DNA from 2 places in the Ureibacillus thermophilus genome. Region 1 is predicted to be linked to the other one. Evidence: predicted binding sites of a transcription regulator. Region 1 holds the regulator's gene; the other holds the start of a gene.

The links. Region 1 encodes Rex, which represses fermentation and respiration genes when NADH is low (regulators of the CRP and FNR family bind a similar motif). Its sites were predicted from a motif close to TTGTGAAATATTTCACAA; they were not measured.
Region 2: a site for Rex is predicted at 6,163-6,180, ahead of DKZ56_RS03725 (DUF1641 domain-containing protein). Genes of this name have one in related genera too.

What each region holds. Positions count from the first base shown of each region.
Region 1 is NZ_CP036528.1:175,742-183,835, forward strand. It holds gene tatC (twin-arginine translocase subunit TatC) at 1-582, opposite strand, end outside; gene DKZ56_RS00745 (twin-arginine translocase TatA/TatE family subunit) at 606-875, opposite strand; gene DKZ56_RS00750 (redox-sensing transcriptional repressor Rex) at 966-1,598, opposite strand; gene DKZ56_RS00755 (ABC transporter ATP-binding protein) at 1,733-3,670, shown strand; gene tsaD (tRNA (adenosine(37)-N6)-threonylcarbamoyltransferase complex transferase subunit TsaD) at 4,259-5,269, opposite strand; gene rimI (ribosomal protein S18-alanine N-acetyltransferase) at 5,269-5,712, opposite strand; gene tsaB (tRNA (adenosine(37)-N6)-threonylcarbamoyltransferase complex dimerization subunit type 1 TsaB) at 5,715-6,416, opposite strand; gene tsaE (tRNA (adenosine(37)-N6)-threonylcarbamoyltransferase complex ATPase subunit type 1 TsaE) at 6,413-6,868, opposite strand; partial or broken gene DKZ56_RS15430 (GNAT family N-acetyltransferase) at 7,507-7,674, opposite strand; gene DKZ56_RS00780 (hypothetical protein) at 7,814-8,011, shown strand; gene tnpB (IS66 family insertion sequence element accessory protein TnpB) at 8,001-8,094, shown strand, end outside.
Region 2 is NZ_CP036528.1:760,098-768,191, reverse strand. It holds gene DKZ56_RS03760 (ABC transporter permease) at 1-280, opposite strand, end outside; gene DKZ56_RS03755 (quaternary amine ABC transporter ATP-binding protein) at 273-1,475, opposite strand; gene DKZ56_RS03750 (GntR family transcriptional regulator) at 1,629-2,264, opposite strand; gene DKZ56_RS03745 (MerR family transcriptional regulator) at 2,410-3,171, shown strand; gene DKZ56_RS03740 (hypothetical protein) at 3,304-3,984, shown strand; gene DKZ56_RS03735 (type III polyketide synthase) at 4,044-5,126, shown strand; gene DKZ56_RS03730 (isoprenylcysteine carboxyl methyltransferase family protein) at 5,164-5,682, shown strand; gene DKZ56_RS03725 (DUF1641 domain-containing protein) at 6,241-6,663, shown strand; gene DKZ56_RS03720 (NAD(P)/FAD-dependent oxidoreductase) at 6,707-7,891, shown strand; partial or broken gene DKZ56_RS15485 (group II intron reverse transcriptase/maturase) at 7,971-8,094, opposite strand, start outside.

The DNA of each region.
Region 1 (8,094 bases):
CAACACGCCAAGTCGCGATAAAAAGAGAGTTATCACCGGGAGTTGGAACAATAGCCCAAAAGGAATGACCAATTTGAATAAAAAGCCAAAGTATTCGTTAATGCCAATCGTTGGTTGAATACCTAGACGTTCATTTAAACTCATCATAAAATCCATGACGTTCGGAAAAAGGATAAAATAACCAAATAATATCCCCGCTATAAATAGGATAAAGGCGTAAGGAATATATTTTAAAGTTGCCTTTCTTTCCTTTTCATACAATCCCGGTGCAATAAATGCCCACAGTTGATACAAAATCACAGGCGACGTTAAAATCAACGCGACAAAAAATGTCACTTCCAAATAAACGGTAAGTGGATCCGTCACTTTAAATGCATTTAAAGTGACTCCTTCATTTGATTGCTCATAATCCGGCTGAAAGTATTCGATAAATGGCTCTGCATCATATTGAATGTATTTGATAATTGGCTCTGCAAAATAGAATCCTGCAAATAGCGCAATCATGAAAAAAATAGCACATATAATTAAGCGCTTTCTTAATTCCTCTATATGTTCAATAACCGGAAGTTCTTTTGGATCCATTTGCGCGACATCCTCAAAATGACTTATTGTTTTTCTTTCTCTTTCGTTTCAACCGTTTCAGTGGTGTTTTTTTGTTGATCAATTTGAAGAGTAGTTTGTTCAATTACATTTTTTTTAGATTCTGCAACATCGGTCTCATCAATTAACCCTTGAGTGCCTTTTTTGAACTCGCGCAAAGTCGTTCCCATAGCTCGTCCAAATTCAGGCAATTTTTTCGGTCCAAAAATAATTAACGCAACGACGCAAATAATTACTACGGCTGTTGGTGAAATTGCACTTAAGTGCACAACCATTGCTGCCACCTCCTCATAATATGTAACTATTTTACCCCAATTCGACACATTTTGCATTATCTATCCCTGGTTGATTGTGAAAACTTTTTATCAATCACTATTGCGAATTAAATAGATTAAAGCTTCCAACTCTACAGCCAAATCGATATTCATGACTTTCATCGTATCCGGCACATTGAGACGGACCGGTGTAAAATTCAATATTCCTTTTGCATTGATGGCAGCTAGGCGATTTGCAATCATTTGCGCTGAACGTGAAGATACCGTTAATATTGCCAATTCTACATTATATTTTTGATACATTTCTTCTAACCGGTCGGGATGATAAACAGGAATGCCGTTGATTTCATGCCCTTCCATCGGTGCCTTCGTATCGAACGCAACGACAATCCGCGTATTATGATTTTTTTGAAAATTATATTTTAAAAGAGCATTTCCTAAATTCCCCACGCCAATTAAAGCAACGTTTGCTCCCTCGTCTTGATCAAGGATTTGTCTAAAAAAATCCAGCAAATAATTTACATCGTATCCATATCCTTTTTTCCCTAGAGCACCAAAATAAGAAAAGTCCCTACGAATCGTAGCGGAATCAATCTTCATGGCCTCGCTTAATTCTTGAGATGATACTCTTTGTTTTCCAGCATTTGCGAAATTTTGCAAAAAGCGATAATAAAGAGGAAGTCTTTTCGTCGTCGCTTGTGGAATTTTTATATCTTTCTTCACCACGATAATCCCCCTGTTACTTTCAAATCGAAATTGATTTTATATTACTAAACATACCACAAGAAGTAAAGCATCCACATTGCTTGAATTCCCTACTTCTATTACACTAAAGAAGAGTGAATTGAGGTGTAAACATGATCATACTTCAAGTGAATCAGTTATCAAAATCCTTCTTATCTGATGAAATATTAAGCGATGTAAAACTGGAAATTCAACATCGGGACCGTGTGGCATTAGTCGGCCGTAATGGCGCTGGAAAATCCACCCTACTCAAAATCATTGCTGGCCAAATGTCTTACGATTCCGGGGAAATCATCATTCCTAAAGATATAACAATTGGCTACTTAGAGCAACACACAGGACTTGATTCAAATCTTACCATCTGGGAAGAAATGATGACGGTATTTGAGCCGTTAAAAAAGCAGGAAATTCGGCTTCGAGAATTGGAACAGCAAATGGCGGATCCTTCCGTCTATGAAAATCCGACCGTTTACGCTCGAATAGTGGCTGAATATGACCACTTGCAGCATGCGTTTAAAGAAGCAGGCGGCTATCAATACGAAGCGGATGCCCGCTCTGTTCTTCATGGCATGAAATTTTATCCGGAAACTTACGACCAGCGTGTTTCAGCTTTATCCGGCGGCCAGCGCACCCGGTTAGCCCTTGCCAAATTGTTGTTGAGCAAGCCGGATTTATTAATTTTAGACGAGCCTACAAACCATTTAGATATCGAGACTTTAAGCTGGCTTGAAAGTTATTTAAAATCTTATTCCGGCGCCATTTTAATGGTGTCCCATGACCGCTATTTCTTGGATCAGATTGTCAATATCGTGTATGAAGTCTCCAGAGGCAAAGTTACAAGATTTGTAGGAAATTATAGCGATTATTTGGACGAAAAGGCAAAACAATATGAACGGGATTTAAAAATGTATGAACAACAGCAAGACGAAAAAGCAAAGCTGGAAGCCTTTATTCAAAAAAACATCGCCCGCGCCTCTACATCAAAACTTGCGAAAAGCCGAAGAAAAATGCTGGAGCGCATTCAATGGATGGATGCTCCCTCAGGCGATGAAAAAACCGCTAAATTTGGATTTGATATTGAACGCCAAAGCGGAAATGATGTTCTATCTATTGATCATTTATCCATTGGGTATAGCAAAAATCATATCATCTCTCAAAACATCAACTTGCGCATATTTCGGCAAGACCGTGTCGCCATCGTTGGCCCAAATGGTGTGGGAAAATCCACTTTTTTAAAAACCATCGTCAAAGACTTGCCGGCTCTTGCTGGAGAACTCCGCTATGGGACAAACGTCAAAATTGGATACTATGATCAAGATCAAGCAAAACTCCACAGCAATAAAACGGTATTAAATGAATTGTGGGATGAATGGCCATTATTGCCAGAAAAAGAAATACGCACTGTTTTGGGGCAATTTTTATTCAGCGGCGATGATGTATTAAAACCAGTCAACGCACTCTCGGGTGGAGAAAAAGCCCGCCTTGCCCTTGCAAAGCTGATGATGCAAAAAGCCAATTTCCTTGTCTTGGACGAACCAACCAACCATCTTGATTTGGATAGCAAGGAAGTTTTGGAAAATGCGCTGATGGACTATCCTGGAACCATCCTGTTTGTTTCCCATGACCGTTATTTTATTAATAAAATTGCTACAAAGGTTGTCGAGCTGTCTGAAACGGGTGTTTTTGAGTACTTAGGAGATTATGATTATTATGTGGAGAAAAAACAAGAATTGATCGAATTGGCAGAAATGAGTGCTTCCAAACAGGAAGAAAAACAAGAAGCCAAAAAAGAACGGCCATCCACCATCAATAAAGAAATCAAGAAAAGAGAAAGACAGATTGTACGGAAGTTGGAAGAGTTGGAAAAAAACTTAGCCCAATACGAAGAGGAAATAAAACAAATTGAACTGAAACTATGCGAACCAGAGATTTTCAGCGATTACGAAAAAGCATTGGATTTGCAAAATCAACTGGACGCATTAAAACAATCCCATGGTGAACTGGAACTCGAGTGGCTGGAACTGCAGGAAGAATTGGAAAATCTGAAATAATACGAGCTGCCTGATGATTCAGGTGGCTTTTTGTTTGTGAAAATACCATTTTCATATACATATATCTTGGTCAATAGACAATTTTCGATAAATTTTTCCCACAATTTTATTCACAGGAAAAACTCAAGCATATCAACATATCAACAAACTTTTCCACATTATTCACATCAAAAATTTTAATTATTCACATTCAACATTGAACAAATACACACAATATATTGATTTCCCACAACTTTATCACATCTTATCCACAAGTTATCCACAAAATGTGCATAAGTACGAACGTTCCTCTTGACAAATGTCGAAAGTTATTAACATACTTGTGGATAAGTTTTCAGAAAAGTATTAACTATGCATAACTTAAACTATTTCTAAAATAAAAAAAGGCCTGTCCTGAAAGTCGAACACTTTCTGAACAGCCTTACTTCTTAATAGTAATATGCTCTTAAAAACTTTCCCTGCGGTGTCACAACAAACACGCCTCCTCATCGCAATTTATCTGCGGCAAAAACTCCAGCTACAGCCGCAAAGGGGGCGTCTTGAAATGACTTTTCAGACGCACCCTTTAATATTGCCAGAGGGTACCTCTTATACCCAACTTTTTAGTTCCTTTCCAGGCATCCCGTTCATTGCTAAATCTCCTCTGACCCCGGCTTCATACATATAAGCTGCACATGCGCCAATCATCGCTGCATTATCAGTGCATAAATGTAATGGAGGAGCCGTAAATGGAATCCCCTCTTGAGCGAGTGCTTTTGATAAACTTTCTCTTAATCCGCGGTTAGCAGAAACCCCGCCGGCCACAATCACCTGTTTAACACCGTATTCTTTAGCTGCTTTCACAGTTTTCGTCGTTAATACTTCAACTACGCTGTCCTGGAAGCCTTTTGCAATTTCTTCCGGAAAAATTTCTTGTCCTCGCTGTTCCATATTATGTTTGTAGTTAATCACAGCCGATTTTAAACCGCTGAAGCTAAAATCGTAGGAATCCTCTAACCAAGCCCGCGGAAAATCAACGCCTTTTTCCGCTTCATGAGCCATTCTGTCAATATGGGGACCTCCCGGATAAGGCAAGTTTAATACCCTTGCTACTTTGTCATACGCTTCCCCTGCTGCATCATCGCGAGTTTCTCCAATAACTTCAAAAGAGCCATGTTCTTTCATATAAACTAATTCCGTATGCCCTCCAGACACGACAAGGGCAAGAAGCGGAAATTGCATTGGTTCCACAAGCGCACTTGCATAAATATGTCCAGCAATATGATGTACGCCGATGATTGGCAATCCATGGGCAAAGGCAAAAGCTTTTGCAGCGTTTATGCCAATAAGCAATGCGCCAACAAGCCCAGGTCCTTCCGTTACGGCAACCGCATCTAATTCAGATGGCGCAATATTTGCTTTTTCCAAGGCTTCCTCAATCACTATTGTAATTTGTTCCACATGATGGCGGGATGCAATTTCCGGCACGACACCGCCAAATCTTTTTTGACTTTCTATTTGTGAAGCGACTACATTGGAGAGAATTTCATTACCGTTTCGTATAACGCTTGCAGCGGTTTCATCACAGCTTGTTTCTATTGCTAAAATCAAGTTTTCCATTATAATTTCACCCACATTACTAAAGCATCTTCATGGTTATCTGTATAATATCCTTTTCGAATTCCACCTTCTTGGAACCCAAGTTTTCGATACAAATTTTGTGCTACTGTATTGGAAACACGCACTTCCAAACTCATCATTTCCGCTTTCTGTTCTTTTGCAACGCGCATCGCTTCTCTCATTAGCCCTTCGCCAATGCCTTGCCCTCTTGCCTTTTTTGTCACTGCCACATTGGTGATTTGAGCCGAATCAATCACGATCCACATGCCGCAATAGCCAACGATAGCGCCGGTTTCATCTTCTGCCACAATGTAGTTGGCATAAGGATTTACTCTCATTTCATAATGAAAGGAATCCAGCGACCAAGGGGTTGGAAAAGATTCCACTTCTATAGCATGCACTGCCTCCACATCTTCTACAGTCATTTTCCGATAGCGAATCATCATCATTGCTCCTTTTGATGTTCCTCTAACCATTTTGCTTCCGCTTCAGCTAAACGGTGATACTTCGGAACAAAGAAATGAATAGTTTCTATTGCTGGCAAAGGTTCTTTTTCCGCAAGTTCAATTAACTTTGAAGCCCTCGGCAAACGGAGGGAAGGCGGTGCAAATTTCGCTTGTTCTCTTAAAGCCTGTTGAATTTCTTCCTTAAATTTTTCAACATCCACACCGACAAATAGAATCGGTTCATTGTATTGTTTCAGCTGCAGCAATAGTTCTTCTAAAGAACTATGTTGCTCCGGAATGAGTGTCTTTAACTCATGACCGTTGTAAGCTGCTGCATATACATTGTTTCTTCTTGCATCAAACAGCGGACAAACGATACCATTAAACAAGTAGGCATTGCCAGCAAGCACTTTCAAACTGGAAACGCCCACTAAAGGTTTTTTTAATGTCCATGCCAGCGTTTTAGCAATTGTCACGCCGATTCGTAGACCTGTATAAGAACCAGGTCCTTCTGAAACCGCAATAGCATCAATATCAGCTGGCTTTAAATTCGTTTTGCGAAAAACTTCTTCAATTGCTGGCATGCAAGTAATAGAATGCGTTAAATTTACATTTTGCACAATTTCCGCTAATATTTGTCCATCTCTTACAATAGCGATGGAAAGGGGTTTATTTGCAGTTTCTATTCCTAACCAAATCATTGAAATAACTCCTCACATAACCGTTCATACCGTTTTCCAATCGGTCTAAAAATAAATTTCCGATCATTTTCACCTATTCGGTGAATTTCAATTTCCAACCGTTCATCAGGCAAACTGTCTTCAATCAAATGTGCCCATTCAATTACCGTTACTGCATCGCCATAAAAAATTTCTTCCCATCCTAAATCTTCATCACAATTTTCCAATCGATAAACATCCAGATGATTGAGCGGCAACCGTCCTTCATACTGTTTCATAATTGTAAAAGTTGGACTGTTCACCGTTTTGGAAATGCCGAGTCCTTTTGCTAAAGCTTGAATAAAAGTTGTTTTTCCTGCTCCCAAATCTCCCTCAAAAGTAATATTATCTCCAGGCTCAAGTAATTGAGCTAAACGAATCGCAAGCTGATTCGTCTCTTCTAAAGAGTGCACTTCCTTTTCATACATTCCCATCACATATCCTCTCACTTGACATCAACAATAGTTTATCTAAAAGACCCTATAATCTTCAATGAAAAGCAAAATAAAACATCTCTCTATATAGTAACTCATTCATTACTTTTCTAGAAATAAATTGTTCTGTCTTTATAGAGAGATGCATAGATATCCAATTATAGGAAATAATGAACAAAAAAATGAATGATGCTGGCGATCACAATAAACATAATGACAATCATATTTCTTCTTAACCGCTTCATCTATTCACCCCAAAAAAGGTTCTCATTCTATATCTATTCTTCTGCTTCTTTTATGTACATAGCACAATTATCACTAAAGAATAGCCAATTTATGATTGCACTTTAGATGCAACAAAAATTACCGTTTCGAATTTGATGAACATATACTACCGGTAAGGATGACAAAAACCATTCACGCCTATGAAAATATTGTTTATCTATCCAAGCAGGTAAAGGTTGATTATCATTACAATAATAGAAATGCAATTTGATTAGAACCACAAAATGGCAATAGAGGCAGAACAATAAAAACTAAAAGCTTCCCGAGATTTTACAATAGAATCGGAAAGCTTTTTATAGGTAAAACCATAAATAATGGACAACACCGTAAATGATGATAAAAAATGATTCATTCTACTTTCTATAACGATTTAGCTTTTTCCATTCATCCTCTAGGATTCCCATTTCTATTAGATTCCAATACTTGTCGCCATATTTTCTAGCGTCTCTTAGCAAGCCTTCTTTTTTGAAGCCTACTTTTTCATAACATTTAATAGCTGGAGTATTGAAATCAAATACACCACAATGAAAAAAGCTTAGAGGATTCGAAGTTCCTCTAAGCTGTACGGTTGCATAGTAAACCCGAATTCAAACGACGCATTTCAACCAATCGCACCTCCCTGTAAGATAGAGTTATCGATTACAGAGGAGGTGTTTTTGTTTGGCAATTGAAAAACTAAATATCGTACCTGTCAAATTGGAATCTGATTCCGATTCAACTTCAACCTTAACGAGTCGTGGTCCTCTCAGACCTGTATGTGTTATTCAAGCAACGGATTTGAAAATCTCCTTTTACCCCGGGGTAAAACCTCACATCATCCAAACGGTCATCAAGGAGTTGAATCGCAGTGATTCATGATTTTACTAAATGTAAAAATATCTATATTATCTGTGGACGAACGGATATGAGAAAAGGAATTGATGGTTTGGCAACGTTAATCC
Region 2 (8,094 bases), 580 kb from region 1:
TCCAAAGTCCCTGATTATAAATAAACAACAACCCTACAACCGAAAATACAGCTAAACCAAATTTTTTTTTCGTCGCAAAAAATGCGATGATTGCAACAATCAAGATAAATACAATGGGTGGAATATATAACAATAAATCAGTAAAGGATTCCATTGAATTCTTGCCCGTTTTTTGAATGAAACTGAACATGGATGCAAAATTTTCCGTCAGCCAATCCATCAACGTTTCAATCCAATCGGCAATCGGGAGTGAAGGAATCGAATCCAACATTTTATTCATCGTCAACACCTCCACTTCTGTTCGATGCAGATAACGCTTCAATAACGACTCCTCTTATCAATACGCCCATAAGTTTCTCGTCCTTTACAACAGCAATCGGTGTCGACGAATCGGAAATCGGGCTTAATACATCTTGGATCAACGTATCTGGTGAAACGGTCAACATATCTTGCCTCAATATTCCATGAAGATGCTTTTCACCCCGTTTTGAAGCTTCGTGAGCATCACTGGCTGTAATATAACCTTTGAAATTTCTTTGCTTATCAACAGCCAAAATGACGCTCACTTTTTCCTCCCTCATCAGCTGTAAAGCGACTTTTGGACCGTCCGCTTCAATATTGATGGACACAGGCCGTATCATGGCGTTTTCCACCGTCAACACTTTTGAACGATCCACATCTTCCGTGAAGCTTCGAACATAATCGTTTGCCGGATTTGTCAATATTTCTTCTCCTGTTCCAATTTGGATGATTTGTCCATCCTTCATCAATGCAATGCGATCCCCTATTCTAAGAGCTTCATTTAAGTCGTGGGTAATAAAGACAATCGTCTTTTTCATTTTTTGTTGCAGTTCTAACAATTCATCCTGCATTTCTTTCCGAATGAGTGGATCGAGAGCAGAAAAAGCTTCATCCATCAATAATATGTCTGGATCATTTGCAAGGGCTCTTGCAAGACCGACTCTCTGTTGCATACCGCCTGACAATTGACTTGGATACTGGTCCTTATAAGCCAATAAACCGGCATTGTCTAAAGCCTTTTCTGCTTTCAATCGTCTTTCCTCTTTTGGTACTCCCTTCACTTCGAGGCCATATTCCGTATTTTGCAAAATCGTTCGATGAGGAAATAAACCAAAGTTCTGGAATACCATGCTCATTTTGTCTCTCCGGATGTTTCTTAATTCCCTTTTATTCAACTTCGATATATTTTGACCATCGATGTAGATGTTTCCACTTGTAGGTTCAATCAACCGGTTTAACATACGGATCAATGTCGACTTACCGCTTCCGGATAGTCCCATAATGACAAAAATTTCACCTTCATTCACCGTGAAATTTGCATCGTATACCCCGATTGTCGCACCGGTTTCGTTCAATATTTCCGTCTTGCGCTTTTTTTGTTTTACAAGTTTTAAGGCAGCATTCACATGTTTCCCAAATATTTTCGTCACATGTTCCACTTTAATTTTTTCCATGTTCATCACCTCTCAGCAAACCAGCTACGGGAAAAAGTAACAACTCTATAATAACAATAAGTTGTTACTTTAGTCAAATTACCACTCTCAAAATCTGCTAAAAATTAATAGAAAAGGCTCACAAAAGCTCAAATTTGCTTTTGTAAGCCCTGATTAATTAGGAAATAGAAATTTTTGAACCCTTTCCAAGGATTCGTCATTACCAATAAAGTAGATTACATCATCCATTTCAATGGTTGCATAGGGTCCCGGTGAAATGATCAATTCTTCTCCTCTTCGAATACCGACAATGGTTGCCATTGTGTGGTGCCAAAAATTGATTTCCCCAATGGTCTTGGACAAGTACGGAGAATCCCCTTTTATTTCAATATGGAAAGGAACAAAAGGATTGATTGAACGAAATCGTTCCGTACGGCTGACCAATCTTTCGGTAATCTCTTTCAACTTTTCCAGCTCTTCTTTTTGCCGATCAATGCTTTCAAACATCTCCAACTGAATTTGATGAATGGATTCGACATCCAAAAATTGTTTAATAAAATTTGCCGCTTTTTCGTAAGACTTGATGACAACACCGCTGCCCTTTGTCGCTTCCACAATCTCCAAATCCTGAAGAACAGCGATTGCTCTTCTTGCCGTCTCCGCTGAAACCCCGTACTGGCTTGCAAGGGAAGATCTGGCGTAAATTTTTTCACCAATGGTATATTTGCCTTCTACAATTTTGGAGGCGATATCGGCGGCAATCTTTTGATATTTTGGCTGCTTCACAATTTTTAAATCTTTATTTTCCATTTTCGACAACCTTTCATTCCTTCACTTCAAATTTAAATATAATCCATGCTGAATTTTGTAGCCACTTTTTCTTCATTATTTTGATTTTTCTATTGACCTTCACGTTACGTTAACCTTTATGATGAGATTATCAGGAGGGCTTTCAATGGAATACACAATCAGCCAATTAGCGAAATTAGCAGGAATCAGCACAAGAACGTTGCGATACTACGATGAAATCAATTTATTGAAACCAAAAAGAATCAACAGCTCCGGCTACCGGATTTATGGCCAAGAAGAAGTCGACCGGTTGCAACAAATTTTATTCTTCCGGGAATTGGGCGTCAGCATTGAAACAATTCTTTCCATTATGAATGACCCAAACTTTGATTCAATCAAAGCTTTGGAAAGCCATTTGGCACAGCTGATGAAAAAGAGATTCCGACTGGACAAATTGATTGATTCTGTGAAAAAAACAATCGCCCATGAAAAAGGAGAGATGACAATGAATAATGAAGAAAAATTTGAAGCTTTCAAAGAGCGGTTAATAGAAGAAAATGAACAAAAATACGGCGGAGAAATCCGTCAAAAGTACGGCGACGATGCAGTCAACGGGTCCAATAATAAATTCCGCAATATGTCAAAAGAAGATTTTGAGGCATTCAAACAACTGGCAGAAGAAATTCTTAATCTGTTGGATAAGGCTAAGAGAACGGGTGACCCTGCTTCCCCTCTTGCCCGGGAACTGGCCGCAAAACATAAACAATGGCTCACTTACACTTGGTCTTCTTATTCAAAAGAGGCTCATCAAGGACTTGTGGAAATGTATGTAGCAGATGAACGCTTTAGAGCATATTACGACAAAAAAGGCGAAGGGGCAGCAGAATTTTTAAGAGATGCCGTCGTCCATTATTTAAACAATAATTAAACATTCGAAAAGCCGCTCGAACAATTCGGGTGGCTTTTCCACTTTATACAAATTTTGAATAATTTCTTATTAAAATGGAAATTATATCTAAAGAAATTTATGCCTATTAATCGCATAAAGGAGATTTGTCGAATGATAAAAAAAAAGGAGAAAAAACTGACAAAAATTAAATATCTGTATGACAACCGTGAATACATAATTTTGAATAAATGTCCTCATTGCAATCTAGATATACACCCAACCCTTGAAAATACTCATCACTTTGAAAATAAAAATTTTCACATTCATGCATTATCTTTTGTTTGCCCATCTTGCAGAAAGGACTATTTTGTCATCAACCATTCTGAAAAATTAAGCAATGCCCAAAATCAATATATATTAACGATTCCAGAATATACTTTCCGCAACGAAACGTTAATTCAAAACACATCAAAAAAATTTCAAAATCTATATACTCAATCGGTTCAAGCCGATTTGCATGGCCATGATGATCTTGCCTTTTTCGGTTATATTAAATCCCTTGAAGTGCTTGTAAAAGATATAGCCATTATCGAACATCCTGATTCAGAGGATACCGTGCTATTCAGCAGTCTCATTCAATGTTTAGAAAAATTCCATTCTACTAACATTCATTTATTCTCCAAAAAATTGTTGGAAGTATTAAAGAACGACTATTTGCATTATCAAAAGGGGCCGGAATTCTCTACTTTCACCGAACTGGTAAAAGATTGCATTGAATACTTTATCCTTTATTTGGAATTATTGCAAAAAACTTTCTCTTTAAATGATAAACAGAGCGGAAATTGGAAGTGACATTTTATGCATACTTAAAAATCTGTGGGGGATGCTAATAGAAAAAAGGAAGAGCAGCAATGCCTAAAATTGTTTCTGTTAGCAAGTATCAACCACCTTATACACTGCATCAACAAGAAATTGAGCAATTTACTAAAACAATATTTCAAAACAATATTCCTCAATTAAATCGGCTATTAAAAGTGTTTGAGAATGGGGAGATTGAGAAGCGGCATTTTTGTGTGCCCCTTGAATGGCATAAAGAAGAGCATACCTTTGAAGAACGCAATCAATTATACATTCAATTAGCTGTGGATTATAGCGTAAAAGCTATCCAAAAATGCCTCCAAAATGAAATGTATTTAAAAAGGCCGATTTCTACAGAAGAAATTGATGCCATTTTCTTTGTATCCAGCACCGGCATCTCCACACCAAGCATTGATGCACGAATTATGAATCAACTTACATTTTCCGACCGAATCAAACGGTTGCCCATCTGGGGGCTTGGATGCGTCGGTGGAGCATCAGGCATTAGCAGAGCCTATGATTATTGCCTTGCCCATCCGAAAGAAAAAGTGCTCGTTGTGTGCGTTGAATTATGCAGTCTGACTTTTCAACGGAACGATTTTTCCAAAAGCAATTTAGTGGGGGCTTCCCTATTTGCAGATGGCGTTGCTTGCGCCCTTGTATGCGGCGATGAAGCCAATGTGGAAAATCAAAAAATGGTTCCTTCTATTATAAGAACGGCTTCTAAATGGATGCCCGACTCTGAGGACGTCATGGGCTGGGATATCAAAAATGATGGTCTTCATGTCATTTTTTCAAAAAGCATCCCTACCATTATTTCCAAATGGCTAGGCCCATTTATTGAATCATTTTTCGAGGAAGTTGGGCTATCAATAAAGGATTTGGAACATTTTATTGCCCATCCCGGCGGCAAAAAAGTGTTGTTAGCCTACAAAGAAGCGTTGAATCTAAGCGACCAACATATCAAGCTTTCCCGAAAAGTTCTTCAAGAAAACGGCAATATGTCTTCGCCGACGGTACTGTATGTGTTGGATGAATATATGAAAAGAATCAAGAAAGGGGGTTCTTACGGTTTATTGGTAGCCCTTGGGCCAGGATTTAGCGGGGAATCGGTATTGCTGCAATGGAGGGAGTAAATTGAAAATTTTTATTTTCATTATATCTTTTGTCATCATGCAAAGAATCATCGAATTAATCATTGCCAAACGCAACGAAAGACATATGAAACAACTTGGCGCTTATGAGGTGGGGGCTTTTCATTACCCATTCATGATTTTGCTCCATGTTAGTTTTTTCATTAGTCTTATTGCTGAATTCATGTTATTTCAGCGTTCCCTATCTCCATATTTCATCTATTTATTTTTCATTTTTTTATTAGTCCAAGCTTTAAGAATTTGGTGTCTAATTTCATTAGGAATGTTTTGGAATACAAAAATTATCGTCCTCCCAGGAGCAAAAATCGTAAAGACAGGTCCCTATGCTTTCTTTAAACATCCAAATTATATTGTCGTATGCTGCGAAATTGTTCTACTGCCTATGATGTTTCAAGCTTATATCACAGCCCTTTTTTTCACAGCTTTAAATTTTATCATATTGTCCATACGTATTCCACTTGAAGAAAAAGCATTAACAGAAGCGACCAATGGAGAATATACATTTCATAAAAAGAGGGCGTCTGAAAAGTCATTTTGAGACACCCCCTTTGCGGCTGTAGCTAGAGTTTTTGCCGCAGATAAATTGCGACGAGGAGGCGCGTTTTGTAACCACCGCAGGGAAAGTTTTTAAGAGCATATTACTATAAGAAGTAAGGCTGTTTCCGAAAGTGTTCGACTTTCTGGACAGCCCCTTTTCCATTTTCAACAACATAATAATAAAAAATATTATTTTTTTATCAATTTATAATAACAAAAAGCAAAATAATATTAGAAAATAAATTAGAGAAAGCGTATAATTCAATTATTGGAAAAAGAATTCAAAAAAACTCAACAATTTCGTAATAGTTTTGTCAAAATTTTAGAGCAATTCAAAAAGCGGTAATTTCCCCATTTAATAAATAAATGATAAAAAATGGAAAACGCTTTCAATTTGATGGATTTATAATCATATGTTTGACAATAAAAACAGTACTTTGATTTAAAGGATATTTGTATTATATTTAAACTATAGTTAACTTTGTTAAATGTTTCACATAGTTGTTGAGTTTTTTTCTTCCCATGTTGTGGGAACAAAGATAAGTAAAGGAGAATGGGTATGTCAGAAGAATTAGTGAATCAAGTTCAGTCCTCTGTTAGCAAAGAGCAGCAAGATTTGCTGGATCAATTATTAAAACCTGAAGTGCAAGAGTCCTTGACATATTTAGTTGAACAACTCCCAAAACTTGCTGAAGTTGTTGGACTTCTTACAAAAGCATACGATTTAGCACAGCAGGTAGCAACAGATGAGGTATTAAAAAGCGATACAGTGAACGCAATTAAAGAAGTTTCCGAACCTGTAATTAGCACTGTAAAAGGCTTGGCGCAAACTGCTATTGAAGCGAAAGATCGCGCTGAAGAATCTACGGAAGCAATCGGTTTATTCGGCGTATTGAAATTGTTAAAAAATCCTGAAGTACAAAAACTTTTACGCTTTGCAAACGCCTTTTTAGAAGTATCAGCTGAACGCAAAAATCAATAATTGAATGGTTTGTTATTTAATAATGTAAGGACGGAGGAATACTATGTCAAAACACATCGTCATCTTAGGTGCTGGCTATGGTGGTGTCTTAACTGCCTTAACATTGCGGAAATATGCAAATAAAGATGAAGCCAAAATTACAGTTGTAAATAAATATCCCGACCACCAATTAATCACAGAATTGCATCGCCTTGCCGGTGGAACAATTTCTGAAAAAGCAATCTCCTTCCCATTAAAAAAATTATTTAAAGGGAAAGATATTGAAACAGTAATCCAAGAAGTAAAATCATTCAACGTGAAAAATAAAGAAGTATTTTTAGCAAACGGCTCAGTCATCTCTTATGATTACTTAGTTGTGGCCCTTGGCAGCCAAACTGGTTTCTTCGGCATTCCAGGCTTGGAAGAAAATTCAATGGTATTGAAATCTGTGGATGACGCAAAAAGAATTTACAATCATATTGAAAGCAAAATTGCCTCTTATGCAAAAACAAAAGACGAAGCGGATGCAACAATCGTTATCGGCGGCGGCGGTTTAACAGGTGTGGAACTTGTCGGCGAAATCGTGGATAACGCACCAAATATTTGCGCGAAATATGCTGTAGACCCTAAAGAATTAAAAATCAAATTAATTGAAGCTGGTCCGAAAATTTTACCAGTATTGCCTGATGAATTAATTGAACGTGCAACAAAATCTTTAGAAGCTCGTGGTGTTGAATTCTTGACTGGCCTACCTGTAACAGGCGTTGAAGGCAATGTGATTTCATTAAAAGACGGATCAACAATTACAGCTAATACGTTTGTATGGACAGGCGGCGTTGCAGCTCTGCCAATCGTACAAGAATCCGGCCTTGAATGCGACCGCGGCAAAGCCATCATTGATGAATATTTACGTTCTAAATCCCATCCGGATGTATTTGTTGTTGGGGATGCCTCTGTTGCCCTTCCTGAAGGCGGAGGCCGTCCATTATATGCACCAACTGCTCAAAACGCATGGCAAATGGGCGAATGCGCAGGTTATAACCTATATGCAACAATTAGAGGTCAAAAACTAAAAGAATTCAGCCCAGTGAACTCTGGTACCCTTGCAAGCCTTGGACGCAAAGATGGCGTCGCAACAGTCGGCCAAAACAATATCCTTCTAAAAGGCTTGCCTGCTTCTTTAATGAAAGAAGCCAGTCATGTGCGCTATTTATCACATATCAAAGCATTATATGGTTTAGCATATTAATCGAGTAGGAGGGAGCGATTAACTCCCGTCCTCTCACACCACCGTACATACGGTTCCGTATATGGCGGTTCAATTAAGATCATTGACGCAAGTTTTCATAACGAGCTTCAAGACTTTTCAGCCCTTGGTTTCTCCAATAGGAGTTACCAAGGGTTCTGTGTAATATTGGACTATTTGAAATACGCCAATAACTCTTCCGAGTA